One region of the Paenibacillus sp. FSL K6-1558 genome, then DNA from elsewhere that is predicted to be linked to it. Evidence: riboswitches for the same ligand, from Rfam matches in the RefSeq annotation. Region 1 holds a riboswitch; each other region holds the start of a gene.
What was found. A riboswitch is a leader RNA that binds a small molecule or an ion and turns the genes downstream of it on or off. The one in region 1 is predicted to bind S-adenosylmethionine.
Positions count from the first base shown of each region.

Region 2: linked by a shared signal. The riboswitch ahead of mmuP (S-methylmethionine permease) and the one ahead of metA (homoserine O-acetyltransferase MetA) in region 1 are both predicted to bind S-adenosylmethionine.
Region 3: linked by a shared signal. The riboswitch ahead of MHI38_RS10880 (ATP-binding cassette domain-containing protein) and the one ahead of metA (homoserine O-acetyltransferase MetA) in region 1 are both predicted to bind S-adenosylmethionine.

Region 1 is NZ_JBBOCV010000001.1:5,757,553-5,761,841, forward strand. It holds gene corA (magnesium/cobalt transporter CorA) at 1-893, opposite strand, end outside; SAM riboswitch class I at 1,352-1,476, shown strand; gene metA (homoserine O-acetyltransferase MetA) at 1,603-2,520, shown strand; gene MHI38_RS25095 (aminotransferase class I/II-fold pyridoxal phosphate-dependent enzyme) at 2,545-3,729, shown strand; gene MHI38_RS25100 (trans-sulfuration enzyme family protein) at 3,726-4,289, shown strand, end outside.
Region 2 is NZ_JBBOCV010000001.1:2,783,014-2,787,302, reverse strand. It holds gene MHI38_RS12150 (GerAB/ArcD/ProY family transporter) at 1-399, shown strand, start outside; gene MHI38_RS12145 (Ger(x)C family spore germination protein) at 396-1,601, shown strand; SAM riboswitch class I at 1,739-1,840, shown strand; gene mmuP (S-methylmethionine permease) at 1,933-3,327, shown strand; gene mmuM (homocysteine S-methyltransferase) at 3,324-4,289, shown strand, end outside.
Region 3 is NZ_JBBOCV010000001.1:2,521,975-2,526,263, forward strand. It holds gene MHI38_RS10870 (MetQ/NlpA family ABC transporter substrate-binding protein) at 1-449, opposite strand, end outside; gene MHI38_RS10875 (methionine ABC transporter permease) at 491-1,150, opposite strand; gene MHI38_RS10880 (ATP-binding cassette domain-containing protein) at 1,150-2,184, opposite strand; SAM riboswitch class I at 2,306-2,445, opposite strand; gene MHI38_RS10885 (Cthe_2314 family HEPN domain-containing protein) at 2,617-3,336, opposite strand; gene MHI38_RS10890 (COX15/CtaA family protein) at 3,601-4,289, opposite strand, start outside.

The sequences.
Region 1 (4,289 bases):
CCGAGTGTAATCATCAGGCCGATAACAGCATAATACCCGTATTTCCAGTGTAATTCGGGCATGTTGTCAAAGTTCATTCCATAAATACCGGTGATAACGGTCAGAGGCATGAACACGGTGGTGATGGCGGTAAACACACGCATGATCTCATTCGCGCGGTTAGCGATACTGGACTGGTAGGCTTCTCGCAAGTTGCCCATCAGATCGCGGTACGTTTCAAAGGTTTCCGATATTTTTACGGCGTTCTCGTAAATGTCGCTGAAATATTTTTGCAGCTGATCATCAATGAGACGCAGATCTTTTTTGTTGAGTGTATTGATGACCTCCTTTTGAGGTCCCAGTACTTTCTTAAGCCACAAAATCTCGCTTCGCAGACCGATAATCTCATTCAGATGTGACTTTTTGGTATGCATCAGAATGTCTTCCTCAAGTTTCTCAATTCGCGCTTCAATTCGATCACCAACGGTGAAGTAATTGTCCACAATCAAGTCAACAAGCAAGTAGAGGAGACGATCTGGACTGCTGATTTCCTGTTCCCAGAGAATCGGCTTCAATGTACGTAGTTCGCTGATCTTTTGTTTGGTAACCGTAATGATAAAATGTCTACCGAGAAAGAGATTGACTGCACGCAGGAAGATCTCTTCATCATCGAAACGAATGCTATTAATCACGATAAAATAATGGTTCTCATAAATTTCAATCTTCGGACGCTGTTCTTCATCACTCAAGCAATCCTCAACAGCCAGATCATGCATGGAGAACAGCGGCTGAAGTACAGCCAAATCGTCCACGTCCGCATCAATCCAGTAGAATCCTTCTGCTGGTGGAGTCAGCGCTTGCTGAATGTCATCCACCGGGATAAATACACCGTTGTTAACCAACCGGATTTTCATGTTATCTACTCCTTCTGCACCCGCCGTCTTGGCGGATTTCATCGTTAATATGGGCGCAAAAGAACAGATCAGCCGGTCGGCAGCGGAGCCTGTTATCAGGACTGTACTGCGTTGTCAATCTATAATCAAACGGAAGAAACGTCCCGCTGCCGACATGCTGATGTCAATTCTCTATGCAGTTGTTCGGAATTCGACTGCCAGTTGGGCCTCGGGTCGCCATCCATTTAATATGTCACCTCTCACATAAGGGCTTATAAACACTTGTCTAGTATACCGCTGGTCTAGGGTGCTTTCAAGCGCAAAAATGTGTCTATTTCACGCTCTGAGGCAGTGTATGACAACGGATGATGAACGGTTCCGAGTTTAGGTTCAAAACCAATCAACTGGTTCTTGACGTGAGGGCAGTAATGTTTTAAAGTAAAAGTTAATATATCTGAATTAAAATTGAATACAGCGAAATCTTATCAAGAGTAGGTGGAGGGACCAGCCCGATGAAACCCGGCAACCGGCGATATAACGCACGGTGCTAATTCTTGCAGCGACCAAGCATCCTTGTGATGCTGTTGTAACTGAGAGATGAGAGAGGCGCATATCTGTTTACATATGACCTTTCTCGGAATCCGAGAGAGGTCTTTGTCATATGCAGAGCTTCTCAGAGCGTGATTTTCGCACCAGATGCGACCCATGAAAAAGGAGGAGTCAACTCACTATGCCAATTAAAATTCCAGACACATTACCAGCCAAAGAAGTGCTTGAGAGCGAGAATATTTTCGTCATGGACGAATCATCTGCATACAAGCAGGATATTCGTCCACTCCGGATCGCCATACTGAATCTGATGCCTACGAAGGAAACGACGGAAACGCAATTGCTTCGTCTGGTAGGTAATACACCGATTCAAGTGGATGTTGTGCTGGTACACCCCAAATCCCACACTTCCAAGAACACATCTCAAGAATACCTGGATCTGTTTTATAAAACATTTGATGAGATCCAGCATCGCCGTTTTGACGGGATGATCATTACCGGTGCACCGGTAGAGCAAATGGATTTTGAGGACGTGAATTATTGGGAAGAGATTCAGGAAATCTTTGAATGGACCAAAACGAATGTAACTTCGACGATGCATATATGTTGGGCTTCTCAAGCAGGTCTATACCACCATTTTGATGTACCCAAAGTTCCGCTGGATGAAAAGTGTTTTGGCGTATTCCCGCATACGATCAACAAACCTCATGTTCCGATACTGCGTGGATTTGATGAAGTGTTCAACGTTCCACACTCCCGTCACACGGAGGTAAGACGTGAGGATATTGAGAAAAATGATAAACTCGAAATTTTGGCAGAGTCCGAAGAAGCAGGAGTATTCCTGGTTGCCACCAAGGACGGGAAGCAAATTTTTGCCACAGGACATGCCGAGTATGATCCGTTTTCATTGAAATGGGAATATGACCGCGATGTTGCCAAGGGATTGGACATCGCGCTGCCGAAGTACTACTATCCAAAGGACGATCCTTCTCGGATACCTCCGGCTACATGGCGTGCACACGCTAACTTATTATTCTCTAACTGGCTCAATTACTATGTGTATCAGGAAACCCCTTACGATATTGGCCCACAAATCTAATCCAGATTACAGGAGGATGCAGTAATGGAAGATAACAAGTTGAAAATTGAAAGCCGTTTAGCTCAAATTGGGTCCATCAATGAACCCGTAACAGGTGCTGTTAACTTTCCGATCTATCAATCCACTGCGTTTCGTCACCCGAAGCTGGGACAAAGCACGGGGTTTGATTACATCCGTACAACAAACCCAACGCGCAAAGTGTTAGAGGAAGCAGCAGCTGCTCTAGAGTCCGGTGATGCAGGTTTTGCTTGTAGCTCGGGCATGGCAGCACTGCAAACGATCTTTGCGATGTTCGGCCAAGGGGATCACCTGATCGTTTCTCTTGACCTGTATGGCGGTACATATCGCCTGTTGGAACGGATTTTATCCCGGTTCGGTGTAACCGCAAGTTATGTAGATACGAACGATCTGGAAGCATTAGAGAACATCCGTCAGCCGAATACGAAGGCTGTTTTCATCGAGACACCAACTAATCCGCTCATGATGATTACGGACATTCAAGCTGTTGCTTCTTGGGCGAAAAAACACAATCTATTAACCATTGTAGATAATACGCTACTGACTCCATTCTTCCAGCGTCCGATTGAACTTGGCGCCGATATTATTATCCATAGTGCGACTAAATATCTGGGTGGACATAATGATGTGCTCGCTGGATTGATCATCACCAAAGGTGAGGCCTTGTCTGCCGAGATGGCGTTCCTTCATAATTCTATTGGAGCTGTGTTATCACCGAGTGATTCATATCAATTGATGAAAGGTATGAAAACACTGGCTCTTCGCATGGAGCGTCATGAATATAACGCACTTACCATTGCGAAGTTCCTCTTGGAACATCCGGCTGTAGCTGAAGTATTCCATCCTGGTTTGTCCGATCACCCTGGATATGAAGTTCAGCGTAAGCAGTCTTCCGGCAATACAGGCATTTTTTCGTTTAAAGTGAAGGATGCACGCTATGTTGAGCCATTGCTGCGTCATATCCAATTAATTGCATTTGCAGAAAGTCTCGGTGGTGTAGAATCACTCATGACGTATCCTGCGGTGCAAACCCATGCGGATATTCCGCTTGAAATTCGTGACGCTGTAGGTGTGGACGATCGTCTGCTTCGCTTCTCGGTAGGCATCGAACATGCAGAAGATTTGATCGCGGATCTGAATGAAGCATTGCTGGCAGCACAGAAGGAAGTTGAAGGAGGCGTAACCTCATGAGTGAATCGAGTAACCATAAGCCCAGTACGTCGGAGCTGAAGTTTGACACCAAGCTGCTTCACTTTGGAGATGAAATTGATAAAACAACAGGTGCCTCAAGTGTACCGATTTATCAAGCTTCCACGTTCCATCACTTTGATATCTTTAATCCGCCGCAACATGATTATAGCCGTTCAGGTAATCCGACTCGCCAGGCTCTGGAAGATTACATCGTGTTGCTTGAGGGCGGGGTACGCGGATTTGCATACTCGTCAGGGATGTCTGCAATCTCCAGTGTGTTCATGATGTTCTCCGCAGGGGATCATATCATCGTAACGGAAGATGTATACGGTGGGACATATCGTCTACTCACAACGATACTAAGTCGGATGCAGATTGAGACTACTTTTGTTGACATGACCGACATTGAACAAGTCAAAGCAGCAATCAAGCCTAACACGAAGGCCGTATACATGGAAACACCATCCAATCCGACCTTGAAGATTACGGATATTGCCGCAGTGACGTCCTGGTCCAAGGAGCATGATCTGATTACCATTCTGGATAATACGTTTATGACA
Region 2 (4,289 bases), 3.0 Mb from region 1:
GTTATGGTCGTTGGCAGTTTGTCCCTGGATGGAATTAAAACGAGAACTTGGCCAACGCTCGATCTGGTTCGAAGTTTTGAGATTCAGGGTTTGATATTTGAGCGCTTTGAATCGTTATTGCTGGTCATCTGGATTTTGCAGATATTCTCTACATTTGCGATCACTCATTATTGCGCTTCTGTGGGGATTCGTGATCTGTTTAAAGCGAAAAAGATGCGGACCATTATGTACTGCCTTCTACCGTTTATTTATTTGGCAGCCATGATTCCCAAAAATGTATATGAAACATTTGCACTAGGTGACATGTTGGGTAACGTGTCTGTCGTTTTGTTTGCCATTATGCCTCTGATACTGCTGTTGCTGAGCATTATTCGTAAAAAAGGAGGTAAACACGCATGATTCCACTTCGTTTGTGGCTACGTATGATCTGTGCGTTACTGATTCTTAGCCTCATCTCGGGATGCTGGAGCAGCCGGGAAATTGAAGATTTGAGTCTGTATGTGGGTCTCGGCATTGATGTTGGTCAGGAAACGCAATTTGAGAAAAATATATCAGCCCAAGGAGGGCATTATCCCAAAGAAGATAACGTTACGGCAACCGTGCAGATTGCCCCTGGGAAATCGAGCGGCCAGCAGAGCGAGCAGGGGGGGTCACCTTCATCTGGTAAATCCTCTTACTCTAATGAACAGCTAACAGGAGATTCCATGCTCCAGATTTTTCGCCAATTTGCTTTACGCCGAGATCGTCCGCTCATTGGGCATCATCTGAAAGTGATCGTCATTTCCAAAGATATTGCTAAAAAATATGGATTACAACAGTTGCTTGATTTTGTGCTACGGGATAACGATATTCGCCCCAATTGCCTTGTACTAATCAGCCATCACCGTGCGGTGGATGTGCTTACTTCGAGAGACCCTTCCCGGATTCCGGCCTTTTATCTTACGGGAATCACAAATAATTCGTATATATCCAATAAAATAATGGAACCTGTTTCGCTTGCCAAACTGGATGCAGAGATGCAGTCTGGGTCTAGCTTTTTGCTTCAAAACGTGTTGAATGCATATGGCGAGGATAAATTTTCAGGGGGCAGCATCTTTAAAGCTAAAACAACGAAATTTATCGGGGAGCTCAGCCAAACCGACCTGGAAGCATTATCTTGGATTAAGCCTGAGGAAAAGGCGGGCGGGGTCATCAAAACATATAGTAAGGAAGGCTTCACGGTTCTTTATGAGATCAAGAAAAAGACTATAAAAATCATTCCGAAGGTAAGTCACGGCGACATTTCATTTCACGTTAAGGCAGAGTCCGAAGGCTGGTTGATGGAGGATTGGCGTTCCCCTGAAAAAGAAGAGAAGGGAGCCTATCTGAAGGAACTGGAGAAGGATTTTGCTAAAATCGTAGATCAACAGATCGATCAAATGCTCTATAAACTCCAGCATACGTATAAAGCTGACGTTGCCGGTTTTCGGGACAGCATTCGCATCCATTATCCAAAAACGTGGAAAAAGGTAAAAGATAACTGGGATGAAGTGTTTGCGACAGTACCTATTACCTATGAGATTAAAACGAGTATTATAAATCCGGGTTCCTCTACAGAGTAGCTCTATACTCCCGTTCGCAAAAACTTTATGTGTTAATTTCAGCACAAGAATATGGAAAGCTCTGCTTGGGTCGGTTATCGTGTTTATTTAAATGTTGACACATCAGGCAGCAGTCGATATAGTTATACAAAATCATTTTCTTATCCAGAGAGGTGGAGGGACTGGCCCTTAGAAACCTCAGCAACAGATCTGAAGGATACTGTGCTAATTCCAGCGGGTGAAAGCCTGATAGATAGGAGCGTTTGTTTTTATTTGTCAGTTACGGCGCACTCTTCAGGAAAGAGTGGGTCTTTTTTGTTTGTTCTGGATGAAGAAGCAGGGAGCAGGTTATATGGAGAACAGCAACGAAAAGGGTCAATTTCAGCGGAAAATGCAAACGAGGCATGTGGTCATGCTCTCTCTTGGCGGCGTCATCGGAACAGGCCTTTTCCTTAGCTCAGGGTATACCATTCAACAAGCCGGACCACTGGGTACGATTCTTTCTTATCTGATTGGCGCTTTGGTAGTGTACCTGGTGATGCTCTGTCTTGGTGAACTGTCTGTTCATATGCCGGAGACAGGTGCATTTCATAGTTATGCGGCTAAATACATTGGACCAGCGACAGGTTACACGGTGGCCTGGCTGTACTGGCTTACTTGGACTGTAGCACTTGGATCAGAATTTACAGCAGCGGGATTGCTTATGCAACGCTGGTTTCCGTCTGTGAACGTCTGGATTTGGAGCGCACTGTTTGCTCTGATGATCTTCCTGTTTAATGCGTTCACCGTAAAACTGTTTGCCGAATCCGAATTTTGGTTCTCTTTGGTGAAGGTGATGACGATTGTCATTTTTATCATTCTTGGAGGTGCCGCCATGTTTGGTATCATTCCGATGGCAAATGCTGAACCGGCTCCGTTCTTTTCCAACATTACAGCGTCTGGGTGGTTCCCATACGGGGCAACTGCGATCCTGATGACGATGCTGGCGGTCAATTTTGCCTTTTCGGGTACGGAACTGATTGGTATTGCCGCAGGCGAAACGGAAAATCCGGAAAAAACCATTCCGAAGGCCATTCACACCACGCTGTGGCGTTTGATTATTTTCTTTATCGGCACGATCGTTATTCTGTCTGCTTTGTTGCCGATGTCAGATGCGAGCGTGCTGGAGAGTCCGTTCGTTGCTGTCATGGAGCGGATCGGTGTTCCATATGCAGCCGACATCATGAACTTTGTTATTTTAACGGCGATTCTATCCGCAGCGAATTCGGGGTTATATGCTTCATCACGGATGCTCTGGTCATTGGCGGATAAAAAAACCATCTCTCCATGGTTTGCCCGTTTGACCAAACGCGGTGTGCCGTTCAATGCACTTGTGCTTAGTATGGCCGGTGGTGCACTGGCTTTACTGTCCAGCATCATTGCGCCGGGAACTGTCTATATTACGCTTGTTTCAATCTCAGGTCTTGCTGTGGTAGTTGTCTGGATGAGCATCAGCGTGTCTCAATACATGTTCCGTAGACAGTATCTGCGGGAAGGACATGACGTGAAAGACCTGGTTTACCGAACGCCGCTGTATCCATTTGTGCCTATCGTTTCATTTGTATTGTGCCTCGCATCCTGCATAGGTATCGCTTTTGACCCAACACAGCGGATTGCTTTATACTGTGGTATTCCATTCATTATTTTGTGTTATATCATGTATTATTGGACGGATCGTACGAAGAAGAAAAGAGGGCTGACTTCATGACACAACGTGAGCAAACGAATGATATAAATGTGGTTCAACGTATTCTGGACGAGTATCCAATCATGATTCTGGATGGTGCACTGGCAACGGAACTGGAACAGCATGGCTGTGATCTGGATGACCCGCTCTGGTCTGCACGAGTGTTGCTGGAGAACCCGGATGTTATCGTGAACGTGCATGCTGATTATTTCCGAGCAGGGGCAGATTGTGCAATTACCTCCAGTTATCAGGCAACAGTGGAGGGTTTCCGCAAGCGTGGAATCGGAGAAGAGGCTGCCCTGGATCTGATTCGAAAAACAGTGGAACTGGCGGCGAAGGCCAGAGATGATGTATGGGCAGAAGTGCAGGCAAGTGGAGCAGGCGATGCAGGTGAACGTCGTCCGCGACCTGTCGTTGCTGGCTCTGTCGGCCCATACGGTGCCTATCTGGCAGATGGTTCCGAATATGTGGGACATTACGGCGTATCAGATAAGACACTGGCTGCATTTCACCGACCTCGTATGGCTGCGCTGATTGAAGCAGGAGCTGACGTACTAGCATTCGAGACGATTCCTTCGTTGCAGGAAGCTCGTGTTCTTGTAGAATTGCTTAAGGAATTTCCAAATGCTCAAGCGTGGATTTCGTTTTCATTAAAAGATGGGACAAGCATCAGCGAGGGAACATCACTTGAGGTATGCGCACAGACATTTGGCTCTGAACCGCAGATTACGGCAGTCGGCCTGAACTGTGCTCCGATGGAAGTGGTCACGGAAGCCATTGGTATCCTGCGCCAAGCTTGCGATAAACCAATCATCGTGTACCCGAATTCAGGTGAAACCTACGATGCCGAGACCAAAACATGGAGTGGCCAAGGTTCCTGCGGCAGCATGAAGGACGCATCAGAACAATGGGTTGCCGCTGGTGCTCAGATTATTGGCGGATGCTGCCGGACAACACCGCATCAGATCAGCGAGCTGGCAAAG
Region 3 (4,289 bases), 3.2 Mb from region 1:
CCATTCGATGGGTCGTTTGGAATAGCCACTTTAGCGCCATCTTTCAGTTCATCCAGGGATTTAATCTTTTTGGAGTAACCACCGAAAGGCTCAACATGGACTGGAGTCACAGCAACAAGGTTGAATCCGCGCTCTTTGTTCTCTGTATCAAGGTAAGGCTGATGCTGGAAAAAGTTTGCGTCCAGTTTCTTATCTGCCAGCTGTTGGTTAGGTTGCACATAGTCGTTAAACGTCACCACTTGCAAACGAATGCCTTGTGCTTCAAGTTCAGGTTTGATGCTTTCCAGAATTTCAGCATGTGGTGTAGGCGAAGCACCGACTTTCAATTCAACGGTACGCGGAGCACCTGCTGCGTTATCCGCACCACTGTCGGATTTCTTGTTGTTGCCGCAAGCTGCGAGCACGGCAATCATCATCAAGCTGATTAAAATAATAGACCATTTTTTCATCTGTAAAAACCCCTTCGCATTTTTATTTTTCAATCTATCTGTTATTTCCGGGTGAAATAAATGACCAGACGATCGCCAATCATCTGCAAGAGCTGAACCAGTATAATCATGGATACAACAGAAATAATCATGATCTCATTCTGATATCGATAGTATCCATAGTTAATGGCCAGTGTACCCAGACCTCCACCGCCGACCATACCCGCCATGGCCGTATAGGACACCAACGTAACGATGGTAATTGTAATTCCGGCAAGCAAGCCAGGTAAAGCCTCAGGTAACAACACCCGTCTTACGATCTGAGCTGTAGATGCCCCCATTGCCTGAGCTGCTTCAATGACGCCGCGGTCCACTTCACGTAAAGTATTCTCCACCAGACGTGCAAAATACGGAGCAGCCGAGATAACCAGCGGTGGAATGACACCAAGCACACCTGTAGCGGTGCCCACCAGCGTACGCGTAAACGGAATAAGAGCAACAATTAATATGATGAAAGGTACCGAACGTAAAATATTAACAATAACTGATAATATGATGTAGGTTAGCTTTGAACTAGGTGAAGCCGATCTGCCTGTCATAAACAGAATGACACCAAGCGGCAAACCCAAGAGAACAGTAAACAAACCGGATACAGCAAGAATCTGCAATGTTTCAATGGAGGCCGTACCGACCTCTTCCCAGCGTACTTTGGAAAAATCCATTATCGGAGCACCTCCACATCAAGTCCTTCTGCGGTTAGTTCGGACAAGGTCTGCTCAATCGCAGCGGAGTCACCTTCAAAACGCACCGTCAGTTGACCATAAGGAACCTGCTTGATTGTAGAGATTGTACCTTGCAGAATAGCGAAATCCACACCTGTTTTACGAACTGTTCTCGACAGAATCGCCTCATAGGTTTTATCTCCAAGAAATGAGACCTTCACCAACTTGGAAGAAACACCTGTTGGCAACTCTGTCCCGGCATTTGCCATAACCGCTTCCTCCAGTGCCAGTCCACCTTCGCTGTCACGTGAGACAAAATCCCGCGTGATTGCATGTTGCGGTTTCAGGAACACTTCCGTTACTGGACCTTGCTCCACAATACCACCTTGATGAATAACAGCCACCCGATCGCAAATGTTCTGGATGACGTGCATTTCGTGAGTAATTAGCACAATCGTCAGATTATACTTTTCATTGATATCCAGCAATAACTTCAGAATCGAATTGGTGGTTTGCGGATCAAGTGCCGAGGTTGCCTCATCACAGAGAAGAACATTCGGATCACTTGCCAGAGCTCTCGCTATACCTACACGCTGCTTCTGTCCGCCAGACAGCTGTGCCGGATATTTGCTGCTATGTTGCTCCAGACCAACCAGAGCGAGCATTTCCTTCACCTTGCGATCAATCGCATCCTTAGGTGTGTTGACCAGTTTTAAAGGGAAAGCCACATTGTCGTATACCGTTGCAGAAGACAGCAGATTAAAATGCTGAAAGATCATACCAATCTTGCGTCTTTGCTGCTGTAGTTCACTTTTGCTGAGCTCAGTCAGGTTAATACCATCGACCCAAACCTCACCTTCTGTCGGGCGCTCAAGTAAATTGATACATCGAATCAATGTGCTTTTCCCTGCACCTGAGTGACCAATAACTCCAAAAATCTCACCCTTCTGAATCTTCAGATCAAGGTGTGACAACGCCGTCGTTGTTTTGGCACGTCTGCCATATGTTTTGGTTAATCCAACCAATTCGATCACTAATACTGCTCCTTCCCCATCACCTACATATATCTTTACCCGAAGGAAGGGAAAACTCCCCGTTCTACGCAAAAAAAGAGCCCTTTGCAGATACAAAGATGGCTCTTCACGTGAAATGACCTTCTCATCTGCCAAAATCATGTGCAACATGATTCTGTAGGAATTAGCACCTAACATCAACAAGGATAACCATTCATGTCATCATCGTTGATCGGTTGCCGGGCTTCATCGGGCCTGTCCCTCCGCCACTCTCGATAAGAGAAATATAAAGTTGTAGGTTTATATAGTTTCATGTAGTTCGTCATGTATAATGACCGAACTGCATCAAATGCTGTATTGAAGACACGATTCCATGTAAGATTCGATCTGGAACTCAGTATAATCAAAGTATTCCGATTTGTCAAATGGTATTATTTAAAATCATTGCTATACCTAATGTTTCAAAATCTGTTTACGCCAGATTCGATTGATGTATCGATAGGCCATATTCAGTGTTTCACAGACCATATCTACACCTTGCTGCATTTCGAGAAGATGCTGATCAAGATCCTCCAGCTTCACTTTGCCACGCAACGTCTGATGTAACTGCCACAAATCATCCTGCATTTCCGAATTCATGTAATGAATCTCCATATTACGCCGCTTTCGCAATCTGCTCATCGGTTCTCGGTACGCTTCCTTAATCTTAATTAATTGCTGCGCCAACTCATTATGATCCCGATAATATTCGAATTGCCTCAGAACGGTATAATAGGAGAAATGCACTTTGGTTTTGGATGTATTTAGTTGGAAAACTTCATTCAAGACCGTACCCAATTTGTCCAGAATCGCGAAGCACCGAATAAATGCATCTTTATAAAAATAAACGTACCGGGCATACTCAGATTTCTCAGCAGAACTCATATCGCGCGTTGAACCTGCAACTACTTTTTTACGAAAATGTACGGCTGCAAAATAACTTTGCTCCAGTTCATCCAACGAAGAGATTAGTCCCTGTGTCCATACATACAGCTTCCGATAATCATGGTTCGGATCATGATCCACATACATCTGTTTTTCAAAAGACTCCAGTGTAAACGCCATGGTATCCATGGCTTCTTTCAGTTTCCCTTGATTCACTCGTGGCTTTTCTCCCAGTAACGTACGTAGCATAGAAGACCTCCTCTTTCCACTGATGATGCAAAATATATATGTTTTCACAGCTGTTGAACAGCTGAAGATGAATTAAAGCGCTATGTGACGTTCGGTTAATCGTTACAACTTGATTTAGGTTGCCCTGCTACCTCCGACATCAAACAAAAGTCCACCTCTCCAATGATCTACATCACCGGATGGTGGACTTTCCAACATGGCCCAGCGCAGCTTCAGGACAATGTAATAAACTTACTTTTTTAAAACACAAAATTCATAAGCTGTTTAGAAACGGTTCACCGGGCGGTGCAGCTTGTACACAAGGAAGCTCATATAGGTCAAGATACCGAACAGTATAGCGATATCCAGCATATGTGCCAGCGCCACAAACATGTAAACTTCCGGGCGATTAATCGTCCACATCATGAACATACCGATAACCACTTGCAACAGAATTAAAACGACGGATAACACACCGAGTGTCCGTAGCTCGCGGTTGTCCGGGTGTTTACGGTAAGCAAAATGTCCTAGGATCGCGATTACTATCACGAGTGACACAGCTGCCAGACGATGGGCAAAGGCCACAGCTACCCCGCCAGAAAGTTCAGGCACAATCTGCCCATTACATAGCGGGAATCCGGAACACCCGCCAGCCGAATTCGTATGGCTTACAAATGCGCCTGTGTACACGACCAGGTACGTATAGATGGTTGAAAACCAGACCAGGTTACGAAATCCCTTACTAACGCGAGGATACTGGTTCAGACGTTCCAAACCGCCATATCTCGCCTCTTGCCTAATCCCGAGAGCCATCATCAATGAACTGGCAAAAGCAATGAGTGCGAACCCAAAGTGTAGCGCCATGACCGCGGAAGATTGCGAGAACACAACGGCGAAAGCGCCCATAATTCCCTGAATAATCACAAATAAAAGGGTTAGAAACGAGAACAATTGCAAATCACGACGCTGCTTGC